2 regions of the Turicibacter faecis genome follow, and region 1 is predicted to be linked to the other one. Evidence: a T-box and tRNA genes for the amino acid it is inferred to sense, from the RefSeq annotation. Region 1 holds a T-box; the other holds one or more tRNA genes.
What was found. A T-box is a leader RNA that pairs with one kind of tRNA and senses whether it is charged. The one in region 1 lies ahead of ileS (isoleucine--tRNA ligase), so its partner is inferred to be a tRNA-Ile.

Region 1 (6,503 bases):
CTATGAATTTAGCTCATTTTAAAAAAGAGGAGCACGGTTTTATAGTAAGGATGGAAGATTTAATCCACCAAGTCTATGAAGGCTATCAACTAAAGACAACGAAATTTTTAACGCCTCGAGAACAGGAAATTGTTCAGATGCTAGTAAATGAGTTTTCTGATGTTGAGGTTCAATGGATTGGTGGATTTAAAAATGCAGAAAGAAAGCGGGCTATATTGATTCCAACTTATCTAAACGACCAAGATTTTAGTTATACAGTCATAGGGTATGAAGTGAGATACGCCCATAAAATGGTGGATCTGAGACACCCTCAAGTATTGGGGACAATCATGTCCTTAGGAATTGAAAGACAGATTATCGGTGATATTTTAATATTAGCAGATAAGAGAATCTTCCTAGCCGTATGTGAGGAGATGGCACCTTTTATTGAGCAAGCCTTAGTCAAGGTTGGAAGACACTCGATTAGTCTGGTGAAGAAAAAAATAAATGAATTAGAGCGTATTGAAACCTATGAAAGACGTGAAATAATCGTTTCATCAATGAGGTTAGACGTTATTGTCTGTGCGTTAACGAAGGAGTCACGTTCGTTTACGTCCGAATCAATCAAGCAAGGCAATATTCAACATAACTTTAAGGTCGAGCAAAATCATTCTAAGGAATGTCACATTGGAGATATGATTTCAATTAAACGTTATGGACGCTATAAACTATTGGAAATTAAATCGCAAACTAAAAGTGGACGAAAAATTGTTATCGTAGGAAAAGTAGTGTAGTTAGGGGGAAAGACATGACACCGGCAGAAATGTTAAAAGTTCAGATGAAAAAATCGTGGGAGAAGTTCTCAGATGAAGAACTTTATCGTGTCTTTTGTTTATTAATTGAACAAATTGAATCGCTAGAGAATCAAAATAAATCTTTAAAAAAAGAAGTTCAACTCATGCAACAGGCTTCTCAATCGCACTTAAAAAATGAATTAGAACAAATTGAAACATTAAAGAACCACGCGAAGCGAGATGCACTTAAAATTATTCAAGAAACAGAAAAAATCTCTAAGGTAATGATTGAACAGGCGATGGAAGATGTAGAAAGAATAATTGATGAAACAGCAATTTTTGAACAACAACAATTGCAAATTAAAGATGAACTGATTGATTTTTTAAATACAAAAGTGGATGACATTCGAAATTGTTTTAGAAAAAACTAAAAATATGTTGATTTTTATATCGTTTTTATTTAAAATGATATACAAATATAGTAAATATGAGCGATGAGTGGGCCATGCTATAATATCAACTTTTTTTCAGCGAGTCGATGACGGTGAAAGATCGGCAAAAAGGATAATATAGAATCATCCAGGAGCTTTCATGTGAATAAAAAGCATGACGTTATCCATGCGATAAATGGTAAGAGGCAGTAAAACTTTTATTTTTTTACTGTGAATTAAGGTGGTACCACGAAACTTTTCGTCCTTAGGTGATGAAAAGTTTTTTTTATTCTCATGAAACTATATAAAAAGATAAAAAGGGGTAATTGTACGATGGAATTAAAAGAAACGTTATTAATGCCTAAAACAGATTTCCCAATGCGTGGGAATCTTCCTAAACGAGAACCACAAATTGAACAAAAGTGGTATGATGAAAAGATTTATCAACGTGTATTAGATAAAAATAAAGATAAAACACCGTTTGTTTTACACGATGGGCCTCCATATGCAAATGGAAATATTCACATGGGTCATGCGATGAATAAAATATTAAAAGATTTTATTATTCGTTATAAAAATATGAATGGTTTTTATTCTCCTTATATTCCGGGTTGGGATACACATGGATTACCTATTGAGCAGGCGTTAACAAATAATAAAAAAATTAATCGTAAAGAAAAAACAGTAGCAGAATTCCGTGAATTATGCCAACAATATGCCTTAGAACAAGTAGAAGGACAAAAAACACAATTTAAACGTCTAGGTGTATTAGGTGACTGGGACAATCCTTATATTACATTACAAAAGGAGTTTGAAGCTGAGCAAATTAAAGTGTTTGGTAAAATGGTGAAAGATGGTTTGATTTATAAGGGATTAAAGCCTATCTATTGGTCACCGTCATCGGAAACAGCGCTAGCAGAGGCAGAAATTGAATACCATGATAAGAAATCACCATCTATTTATGTTGCCTTTAAGGTGGTGGATGGAAAAGATATTCTGTCAGGTGATGAAGAGTTTGTCATTTGGACAACAACACCTTGGACGATTCCAGGAAATCTAGCGATCTGTGTCAATGCAGATTTAGAGTATGCGACAGTAGCTGTTTCAGGACGTAAGTTTATTGTTGCTAAAGAGCTTGTTAAATCTTTAGCTGAAGAATTTAATTGGGATAATTATGAGATTGTTGCAACACATAAAGGGTCAGACTTTGAATATATGACCGCAAAACACCCAATTTTTGATCGTGAATCATTGTTAATCTTAGGGGATCATGTCACACTAGAAGCTGGGACAGGTCTTGTTCATACGGCTCCAGGACACGGGGAAGACGATTTTAACGTAGGACGTAAATATAATTTAGAAGTTTTATGTCCAGTTGATCATCGCGGCTATATGACAAAAGAAGCATTGGAATTCGAAGGATTATACTATGAAGATGCGAATAAAGCTGTAGGACAAAAGCTAGAGGAAAATGGTGCGTTACTTGGATTAAAGTTTATTACTCACTCTTACCCACATGATTGGCGTACAAAAAAACCTATTATCTTCCGTGCAACGGAACAATGGTTTGCTTCAATCGAAGCATTAAAGCCTCAAATGATGGAACAAATTAAGGAAGTAAAATGGTTACCATCATGGGGAGAAGTGCGATTAGGAAATATGATTAAGGATCGTGCAGATTGGTGTATTTCACGACAACGTGTTTGGGGAGTTCCAATTCCTGTTTTTTATGCGGAAAATGGTGAGGCTATTTTAGATGAGGCTGTGATTAACCACGTGGCTAACTTATTCCGTGAAAAAGGTTCAAATATCTGGTTTGAGTTAGAGGCTGAAGCTTTATTACCGGAAGGATTTACTCACCCTGGAAGCCCAAATGGAAAATTCAGAAAAGAAATGGATATCATGGATGTGTGGTTTGACTCAGGATCATCTCACCACGGCGTTTTAGTAGAGCGTGGCTTACCATATCCAGCTGATTTATATTTAGAAGGTTCAGATCAGTATCGAGGATGGTTTAACTCTTCTCTTTCAACGGGAGTTGCAATGACAGGAAAAGCACCGTATAAAACTGTTGTGAGTCATGGATTCGTACTTGATGGACAAGGACGCAAAATGTCTAAATCGATTGGAAACACAGTGGATCCATTAAAATTAATTAACACGTATGGAGCAGATATTGTAAGATTGTGGGTAGCCTCAGTTGATTATCAGGCAGATGTACGTATTTCTGAAGATTTAATAAAACAAGTTTCTGAAAGCTATCGTAAAATGCGTAATACATTTAGATTCTTATTAGGGAACTTAAATGATTTTAATCCTGAAACAGATTTATTAGATTATGACTCTTTAAACGAAGTGGATCAATTTATGATGATTCGTTTAAATGAATTAACAGCTGAATTAAAGGCAGCATACGAGGAATATCGTTTTGATGATGTCTTTAAATCAATTAACAACTATATTTCAAATGATTTAAGCGCCTTTTATTTAGATTTTACAAAGGATATTTTATACATTGATGCAAAAGATAGCCACGCACGACGTTCAATTCAGTCGGTATTATACCATCATGTTTGCGATTTAGTACGATTACTTGCACCAGTTATTCCTCATACGGCGGATGAAGTTTATTCATATATTCCAGGAAGCACTGAGGTATCTGTGTACTTAACAGATATGCCGGAGGTTAAATTGTATGAAAATGCGGATGAGGTATCGGCAAAATGGAACCAATTATTAGCCTTACGCCATGACGTGTTAAAAGCATTAGAAATTGCGCGTAATGAAAAGGTTATTGGTAAATCATTAAATGCATCATTGCATTTATATCCAGACGCATCGAAGAAAGCATTATTAGAATCATTAAACGCTGATTTAAAACAAATTTTCATTGTGTCTGACTTAGTCATCGAAGAAGGTCAGGCGCCAGATCAAGCGTTACAATTTGATGGATTATCGGTTATCGTCGAAGCAGCAGAAGGGCATACATGTGCACGTTGTTGGTTAATTGTAGATGATATCGATGAAGCGGGAATTTGTAACCGTTGTTCAGAAGTCGTTAATGGATAATTCAGATGGACAATAGCCTTTAGGTTATTGTCCTTTCTATTAATGAATGATAAAGAGGAAAATTTTTGATTATTTTTGCATAAAATGAAGAGAAACTTTAAATAATTTGTGTTATCACGGAGGGGCCATTTTAGCGTCAAGTTCCTTATGTTGTATTTTAGGGGGGATTTATATGGGGAGAAAGATTAAAGGGTTTTCTATTATTTTAATGAGTGTAATTATTGCCGGAATAATAACGGGAATTTTAACTCGAGTAATTGATTTACCGATGAAAGTTGATCATATTTTATCTAGATTTTTAGATCCTCGATTTGGGGGAACAACAAATTTATCGTATGAAATAGGGTCAAATGGGGAATCTATTCATGAAAGCTACTTTACATTGCCGGTAGATACACCTTTTGACGTAAGTGTTGAATTAATTCAAGCGGATGTTATGATTGAAAAATCGAAAAATGGAGAACTAGGAGTTAAAATCAGTACGGATCGTCCAGAGCATTATCGGATGGATAGAACTGACAGGGAACTCGTGATCAAAGAAAAAAAACAACCTTTCATTTGGCCATTTGGTGACATGAAAGAGAAAAAAGCGAAGATTACTATACAGGTTCCTGGTGATACCGTCGATTTTGATTTAGAAACGGTGAATGGAAATGTTTGCTTAGAAGCAGATGGACGAGATTTAAATGTTGAGGTAGTGAATGGACAGATTAGTGTGACTCGTTCTACCTTTAAAGAAGGTGAGTTGGAGCTAGTAAATGGACATATCTTTGTAAACAAGAGTGAATTTTTAACATCTCTTGATTTAGAAGCTGTGAATGGAGCCTTAAAAGTTAATCAAGTTGACTCAGATGAGTTTTCATTTGAAACAGTGAATGGTGAATTTCAATTATCTGACTTAGATGGAGGAAGGTTATCCGCTGAAACGGTAAACGGTGATTTCACTGGAGAAAATCTTTACTTGAAACACTTAGAGGTGGAACAATTAACTGGAAAGTTTACGTTAATTAACGAAAATTTAGATTACCAAATACAATCATTAACACGTTCTAAGACTAGTTCTCAAGATAAAATAGAAGCTAATATTTTAAATATTTATTCAGAATAAGCCTATGATTCATGGTGGAAAAGAAATATCTGAGAAGATGTTGTTCGTTAGGCGCTTCCTAAGGTAAAAAGACTGACAGGATCGATAGTAGCAATTTTTCTCTGATCAACAAAAGGTGGTCATAGAGTAGATAGTAAAAACAGAAGAGTTGGAGGTGCCTTAATAAATGCGGGAAACTTATTTAAGTTGGGACGAATATTTTATGGGGATTGCACTCTTATCGGCGATGAGAAGCAAGGACCCTCAAACCCAAGTTGGAGCATGCATTGTTAATAAAAAAAATCGTATTGTAGGAATTGGTTATAATGGATTTCCAAGAGGGTGTTCAGATCAAGAATTTCCATGGGAACGTGAAGGGGATTTTCTAAAAACAAAATATCCGTATGTTGTCCATGCTGAGCAAAACGCAATTTTAAATAGCACTGGAAATTTAAGTGGATGTCGATTATATGTTTCGTTATTTCCTTGTCATGAGTGTGCAAAATATATTATCCAGTCTGGAATTGATGAAATTATCTTTATGAGTGACAAATATGCGAATACGGATAGTACGTTGGCTTCTAAACGAATGTTAGATGCGGCAGGTGTCACCTATCGTCAAATGGGAACAATAGCAGTTTCTATTCAACTCGAATTAAAGGAATAAGATGGACTGAATGTCGAGATATCTTGGTAAGGATTGGGGAATGTATACAAAAAATAAATTGTTTGTTATAATGGTGAAATGTCAAGGTAAAATGAAGAATAAAGGAGTAGTGAAATAAATGTGGCTTTCTTTTTTTATCGTTGTTTCCTCACTAATTATTGACCAATTATCTAAATTTTTAGTGATGAAATATATGACAATTGGTCAATCTATCCCATTAATTGATCATTTTTTATATTTGACGTCGCACCGTAACCAGGGGGCTGCTTGGGGAATATTACAAGGTAAAATGATTTTCTTCTATGTCGTTACAGTTTTAGTCGTCACAATGGTTGTTCTATGGATTAAAAAGTTAGATGTTAAAAAAGAAAAATTGCTTTTAATTGCGTTATCGTTAATTTTAGGGGGAGCCCTAGGAAATTTAATTGATCGTGTGCTTTATCAGCAAGTCACCGATTTTATTAATGTTTATATTT
Region 2 (6,503 bases), 750 kb from region 1:
AAGGGGTGCTTGTGAAAGCAAGCCGCAGTGAAAAGGCCCAGGCGACTGTTTATCAAAAACACAGGTCTCTGCTAAACCGCAAGGTGATGTATAGGGGCTGACGCCTGCCCGGTGCTGGAAGGTTAAGAGGAGAGGTTAGCGCAAGCGAAGCTTTGAATTGAAGCCCCAGTAAACGGCGGCCGTAACTATAACGGTCCTAAGGTAGCGAAATTCCTTGTCGGGTAAGTTCCGACCCGCACGAAAGGCGTAACGATCTGGGCGCTGTCTCAACAAGAGACTCGGTGAAATCATAGTACCTGTGAAGATGCAGGTTACCCGCGACAGGACGGAAAGACCCCGTGGAGCTTTACTGTAGCTTGATATTGAGCACTGGTGACACATGTACAGGATAGGTAGGAGACGAAGAGACCAGGACGCCAGTCTTGGAGGAGTCGCTGTTGGGATACTACCCTTGTGTTACTGGGGTTCTAACCCGTGGCCATGAGCTGGTCAGGGGACAGTGTCAGGTGGGCAGTTTGACTGGGGCGGTCGCCTCCCAAAGAGTAACGGAGGCGCCCAAAGGTTCCCTCAGAATGGTTGGAAATCATTCGAAGAGTGTAAAGGCAGAAGGGAGCTTGACTGCGAGACCAACAAGTCGAGCAGGGACGAAAGTCGGGCTTAGTGATCCGGCGGTACCGAATGGAAGGGCCGTCGCTCAACGGATAAAAGCTACCCCGGGGATAACAGGCTGATCTCCCCCAAGAGTTCACATCGACGGGGAGGTTTGGCACCTCGATGTCGGCTCATCGCATCCTGGGGCTGTAGTCGGTCCCAAGGGTTGGGCTGTTCGCCCATTAAAGCGGTACGCGAGCTGGGTTCAGAACGTCGTGAGACAGTTCGGTCCCTATCCGTCGTGGGCGTAGGAAATTTGAGAGGAGCTGTCCTTAGTACGAGAGGACCGGGATGGACACACCGCTGGTGTACCAGTTGTTCTGCCAGGAGCATAGCTGGGTAGCTACGTGTGGAAGGGATAAACGCTGAAAGCATCTAAGCGTGAAGCCCCCCTCAAGATGAGATTTCCCATTCGAAAGAAGTAAGATCCCTTGAAGACGACGAGGTAGATAGGTCAGGAGTGGAAGTTTGGTGACAGATGAAGCGGACTGATACTAATCGATCGAGGACTTAACTAAATAGGAAAGGCAAAAACGAGCGATTATCACAGGCAGAAAGTGAAAAGAACTGAGGAATCACGAAGGTGATGAACAGTTATTGAACTTTACCACTGTGATGCGAGAGTTGCCGGACAAGAAGAAGTAAGCAGAAGATATCTAGTTTTGTGAGATTGATGAAATCTGACAGAAGGTCTAGTGATAAGGGCAAGGAGGGCACACCTGTTCCCATACCGAACACAGAAGTTAAGCTCCTTAGCGCCGAGGGTAGTACGCAAGTGCGAGAGTAGGACGTCGCTAGGCCATAAATAAAAAGCCTCAATAGCTCAGTTGGTTAGAGCACTTGACTGTTAATCAAGGGGTCCTAGGTTCGAGTCCTAGTTGGGGCGCCATTAAAAAATGGCCCGTTGGTGAAGCGGTTTAACACACATGCCTTTCACGCATGCATACACGGGTTCGAATCCCGTACGGGTCACCATTAAAAATAAAAGTGGAGGATTAGCTCAGCTGGGAGAGCATCTGCCTTACAAGCAGAGGGTCGGCGGTTCGAGCCCGTCATCCTCCACCATAAAGAGCCGGAATAGCTCAATTGGTAGAGCAACTGACTTGTAATCAGTAGGTTGCGGGTTCAAGTCCTGCTTCCGGCACCATATAACAAAAGAATACGGTGGGGTAGCGAAGTGGCTAAACGCGGCGGACTGTAAATCCGCTCTCTGAGAGTTCGGCGGTTCGAATCCGTCCCCCACCACCACTTAAGAATGGGCTATAGCCAAGCGGTAAGGCAACGGACTTTGACTCCGTCATGCGCTGGTTCGAATCCAGCTAGCCCAGCCAATGATGTCCTGCTAGCTCAGTTGGTAGAGCATCTGACTTTTAATCAGAGGGTCAGAGGTTCGAGTCCTCTGCAGGACACCATTTTGAAAAAGGCGCGTGCCTGAAATAACGATATGCCTGGGTGGCGGAACTGGTAGACGCACAGGACTTAAAATCCTGCGGGTGGTGACACCCGTGCCGGTTCGATTCCGGCCCTAGGCACCAACTAAATAGCGCCCATAGCTCAATTGGATAGAGCGTTTGACTACGGATCAAAAGGTTAGGGGTTCGACTCCTCTTGGGCGCGCCATAAAAAACGGGAAGTGGCTCAGCTTGGTAGAGCACCTGGTTTGGGACCAGGGGGTCGCAGGTTCGAATCCTGTCTTCCCGACCATTAAAAAAGAAAAAGAGAATGGGGACTTAGCTCAGCTGGGAGAGCGCCTGCCTTGCACGCAGGAGGTCAGGGGTTCGATCCCCCTAGTCTCCACCAATTAAATAAGTATCATGTTAGTATCATGGCGGAGTAGCTCAACTGGCTAGAGCGTACGGTTCATACCCGTGAGGTTGGGGGTTCGAGTCCCTCCTCCGCTACCAAAAATAGGACCGGACCCTTAGCTCAGTTGGTTAGAGCTATCGGCTCATAACCGATCGGTCGTAGGTTCGAGTCCTACAGGGTCCACCACTTTTCATACATTATTCGGAGGAATACCCAAGTCCGGCTGAAGGGATCGGTCTTGAAAACCGACAGGGCGTGAAAGCGTCGCGGGGGTTCGAATCCCTCTTCCTCCGCCATATTAAAATAAATAAACATCGCGGGGTGGAGCAGTTGGTAGCTCGTCGGGCTCATAACCCGAAGGTCGCAGGTTCAAGTCCTGTCCCCGCAACCAAAAGGTCCAGTGGTGTAGCGGTTAACATGCCTGCCTGTCACGCAGGAGATCGCGGGTTCGATTCCCGTCTGGACCGCCATTTAAATAATAAATAAAAGGCTTGGTAGCTCAGTCGGTAGAGCAAAGGACTGAAAATCCTTGTGTCGGCGGTTCGATTCCGTCCCAAGCCACCATGATGGAGGATTAGCTCAGCTGGGAGAGCATCTGCCTTACAAGCAGAGGGTCGGCGGTTCGAGCCCGTCATCCTCCACCATAAAAGTCCTGCTAGCTCAGTTGGTAGAGCATCTGACTTTTAATCAGAGGGTCAGAGGTTCGAGTCCTCTGCAGGACACCATTCATAATGCGGGTGTGGCGGAATTGGCAGACGCGCTAGATTTAGGCTCTAGTACCTTTGGTGTGCAGGTTCAACTCCTGTCACCCGCACCATTATAGTAAAATAAGGTAATCTTTATTATAGTATTATCTTTTTTTATTTTAGAGAATAAATACCATTGCATATAAAAGAAACTGGTTATAAACCAGTTTTTTTTATATGCTTTTTTAGTATATATCATCATGGTTTAACTCTAGTAAATAGAAATCACAATCTATACTGTGAATAAAGGAGGCTGCCTTATATAAAAAAGGGTTCTTTGTCAAATAGTGTGGGTGAATAAAATCTATACATATAATCGGGAGGAATTAGGCTATTCTTTAGATGGTTTGATTCCTCTTCTTTTTTTGTTCAAAAGTGTATTTATGAATAATCAAAATTCTTGCTTTGAAATGGTAGAAACTACGGTATCCAAAAGCGATTCGCTTAATGACTTTGATATTGTTGTTAATTCCTTCGAGTACTCCATTGGTATAAGGAGTTTCAATTGTATTTTTGACATAGTCTTGATAATGAGTGAGTGTTTTTAAAGCTGTTTTCATTTCGTGTGAAAGCAGATCAGAGGGGTGTTGAATGGCATGATGAAATATTTCAAGGTTACGAAGTTTAATAGCCTGTTGGACAGTTTGGTAGAAATCATAAGTCTCCTTTAGTTCAGGGTCTAGGGCTAATAAAAAGTCAATAATTTCTTGTTGAGAGATCATCTTTTTGAAGCAGTTGGAATAGAAGTAATGAGTGGCATTAAGATCTTCTTGGGCTTTTAAGAGAAGTCGCCAATAATGTTTGAATTTATTATAAAACTCTTTATTTTGATTCATGAAACGAATGCGTGTTTTATTAAGAGCACGAGAGACTAGTTGAACGATATGAAATTTATCTAAAACAATCTTAGCCTTAGGGAATACCTCTTTAATGAGTGTCATATAAGGGGCGTACATGTCAATGACGACGTGGGTTACACCTTCACGAGCTGCTTTAGAAAATCGCATAAAATAAGTCCTTAGTGTACTTAAGCGACGGTCTTCAACGATATCAATTAGCTTTCCATTGGACGCATCACAAAAAATGAAGGACATTGCTCCGTTCCCTACCAATGGAGGATACATGCTTCGCATGGCAGGTGACCCTTGGCCGATTTAACCGACTTAAACTCGTCAAAACAAAGAACTTTTGGGAGAGAATTAAAGGGAAGCGGCTGTTCTTCATAGGAAGAATGAATGACGCGGTTAACGGTTGAATGAGAAACGTTAAGCTCACGTGCAATATCTGTTTCGGATTTCTTATGACTAGCTTCTAAAAAGATGGCTTGTTTTACGGGAGTGGAAATAAAACAATTAGGGTTAACAAGAGATGTTTCTAGGGTAAATGTTCGGTCACAATGACGGCATTTATAACGTTGTTTTTTTAAGTCTAGATAAGCATCAAATCCGGAAATTTTGACTAGCTTAATACGTGAAGTTTTGAAGCCGTGTTTAATGATATTTGAGTCAAAAGAATGACCACAGTGGTAGCAATGAGTCGGTTGAAAAGAAAGAGTCCCTAAAATAAGTTTAGAACGAACATTCTTAATCTGAGTTTCCTGGATACAATTTTCTGAAAAAGTAATATTTTTATCTTTTAAATCAAGTAAAGTTGAGATACAATTAGTATGAGACATAAAACCAATCCTTTCGTGTTGTTTTAGCCGATTACATTGTATAGGATTTTGGGGACTATGTCTCTTTTTTTTGTCTCAATATTTATGGCAATCAAAAAGGTGTGAGTAATCCCACCCACACCAAAAATTATAGAACCTAAAAAAGATAAGTTTTTAAAACACTCAATAAAAGTTAGATTATTGTAAAAGTCTTTTCTAATCCTATACCAGTGTATAACCCAAAAGATCAGAATTGATTTATATCGTCTAGGGGGTCAGGATTATATGAAGATACAGTTCTGTTTCGGAATAATGTCTTTGATTAAATCACGCGTATTAGAATGCAAAGCTTTTTTCTTCTTGTAAGTCCTCTCAAAAATAAGGGTTAATTTTTATTTAATTAATTGAGGCGAGTATGATGCTAGTCATGAAAAGTAGTATATAATATATACATTTAAGTAATAATATGTAGGATTTCTTTTTTCATCACATTGTTATGATAAAATTTATTATATTACTTTGATTAACTTAAAATTTAATATTATTTGTATTGACTTTCTTTTATTTTAACTATATAATGATATTAGTAATTATTACTGATAATAAAGGAGGAAATAAGAATGTCTTTAATCAATACTCAAGTTAAAGAATTTGCAGTACAAGCATATCATAATGGGGAATTCAAAGAGGTAACTTCTGAATCAATTAAAGGAAAATGGTCAGTATTTTTCTTCTATCCAGCAGACTTTACATTTGTATGTCCAACTGAATTAGGAGATTTAGCAGATAGCTATGCTAAATTCCAAGAAATCGGATGTGAAATTTATTCAGTATCAACAGATACTCATTTCGTACATAAAGCATGGGCAGATGCTACAGAAACAATCGGTAAAATTAAATACCCTATGTTAGCTGACCCAACAGGAACTTTAACTCGTAACTTTGAAGTTATGATCGAAGAAGAAGGATTAGCATTACGTGGAAGCTTTGTAGTAAATCCAGAAGGTGTAATCAAAGCGTATGAAATCCATGACAATGGAATTGGACGTAACGCGGAAGAGTTATTACGTAAAGTTCAAGCTGCTCAATTCGTTGCTGAACATGGTGATCAAGTATGTCCTGCAAAATGGCAACCAGGTGCAGAAACATTAACTCCAAGCTTAGACTTAGTAGGTAAATTATAAGATATAATTTCAAAATAAAAAGAGAGCATTATGCTCTCTTTTTATTTTGAAAATTAATATATAATGAATAAGATGACTAAATTTTCTTGTTATACGTTAGTGTGTTTAAGTTTAGAGTTGATAAAGAGAATCGTAACATAATATATAATTACGATAATTTAATTTTTATTTTTATAACAATTGATACTTAATCTTGTTATAATGTTAGGTGTAATTATTTTATTTCGGAGGATGAATTTGTGAAACGTTTGGATATATATTTAATTATTGCAGTTGTTGCAATTACCAGTTTTTTGTTTATACAATTTACATTACAATCAGAGGATAATCAGGAAGTGATCATTTCCGTAAAGGGAGAAGAATATGGTCGTTTTAAGCTAGATGGCAAACACACTGTTTTAGATATTGAAACAGAATTGGGATATAATAAGGTCATTCTAGATGATAATGGAGTTCGTATTG

Region 2: it encodes a tRNA-Ile, which carries the amino acid that the T-box ahead of ileS (isoleucine--tRNA ligase) is inferred to sense. The anticodon was not compared.

The regions. Positions count from the first base shown of each region.
Region 1 covers NZ_AP028127.1:1,338,086-1,344,588, reverse strand. The annotation lists gene AACH31_RS06390 (YggT family protein) at 1-6, shown strand, start outside; gene AACH31_RS06385 (RNA-binding protein) at 3-773, shown strand; gene AACH31_RS06380 (hypothetical protein) at 788-1,204, shown strand; T-box leader at 1,259-1,474, shown strand; gene ileS (isoleucine--tRNA ligase) at 1,538-4,273, shown strand; gene AACH31_RS06370 (DUF4097 domain-containing protein) at 4,446-5,381, shown strand; gene AACH31_RS06365 (deoxycytidylate deaminase) at 5,548-6,027, shown strand; gene lspA (signal peptidase II) at 6,146-6,503, shown strand, end outside.
Region 2 covers NZ_AP028127.1:2,087,054-2,093,556, reverse strand. The annotation lists rRNA gene AACH31_RS10250 (23S ribosomal RNA) at 1-1,169, shown strand, start outside; rRNA gene rrf (5S ribosomal RNA) at 1,343-1,451, shown strand; tRNA gene AACH31_RS10240 (tRNA-Asn) at 1,464-1,540, shown strand; tRNA gene AACH31_RS10235 (tRNA-Glu) at 1,550-1,626, shown strand; tRNA gene AACH31_RS10230 (tRNA-Val) at 1,641-1,716, shown strand; tRNA gene AACH31_RS10225 (tRNA-Thr) at 1,723-1,798, shown strand; tRNA gene AACH31_RS10220 (tRNA-Tyr) at 1,815-1,899, shown strand; tRNA gene AACH31_RS10215 (tRNA-Gln) at 1,908-1,982, shown strand; tRNA gene AACH31_RS10210 (tRNA-Lys) at 1,988-2,063, shown strand; tRNA gene AACH31_RS10205 (tRNA-Leu) at 2,098-2,186, shown strand; tRNA gene AACH31_RS10200 (tRNA-Arg) at 2,195-2,271, shown strand; tRNA gene AACH31_RS10195 (tRNA-Pro) at 2,279-2,355, shown strand; tRNA gene AACH31_RS10190 (tRNA-Ala) at 2,376-2,451, shown strand; tRNA gene AACH31_RS10185 (tRNA-Met) at 2,479-2,555, shown strand; tRNA gene AACH31_RS10180 (tRNA-Ile) at 2,567-2,643, shown strand; tRNA gene AACH31_RS10175 (tRNA-Ser) at 2,661-2,753, shown strand; tRNA gene AACH31_RS10170 (tRNA-Met) at 2,773-2,848, shown strand; tRNA gene AACH31_RS10165 (tRNA-Asp) at 2,852-2,927, shown strand; tRNA gene AACH31_RS10160 (tRNA-Phe) at 2,946-3,021, shown strand; tRNA gene AACH31_RS10155 (tRNA-Val) at 3,026-3,101, shown strand; tRNA gene AACH31_RS10150 (tRNA-Lys) at 3,107-3,182, shown strand; tRNA gene AACH31_RS10145 (tRNA-Leu) at 3,191-3,274, shown strand; gene AACH31_RS10140 (ISL3 family transposase) at 3,542-4,297, opposite strand; gene AACH31_RS10135 (transposase family protein) at 4,309-4,878, opposite strand; gene ahpC (alkyl hydroperoxide reductase subunit C) at 5,478-6,041, shown strand; gene AACH31_RS10125 (NusG domain II-containing protein) at 6,281-6,503, shown strand, end outside.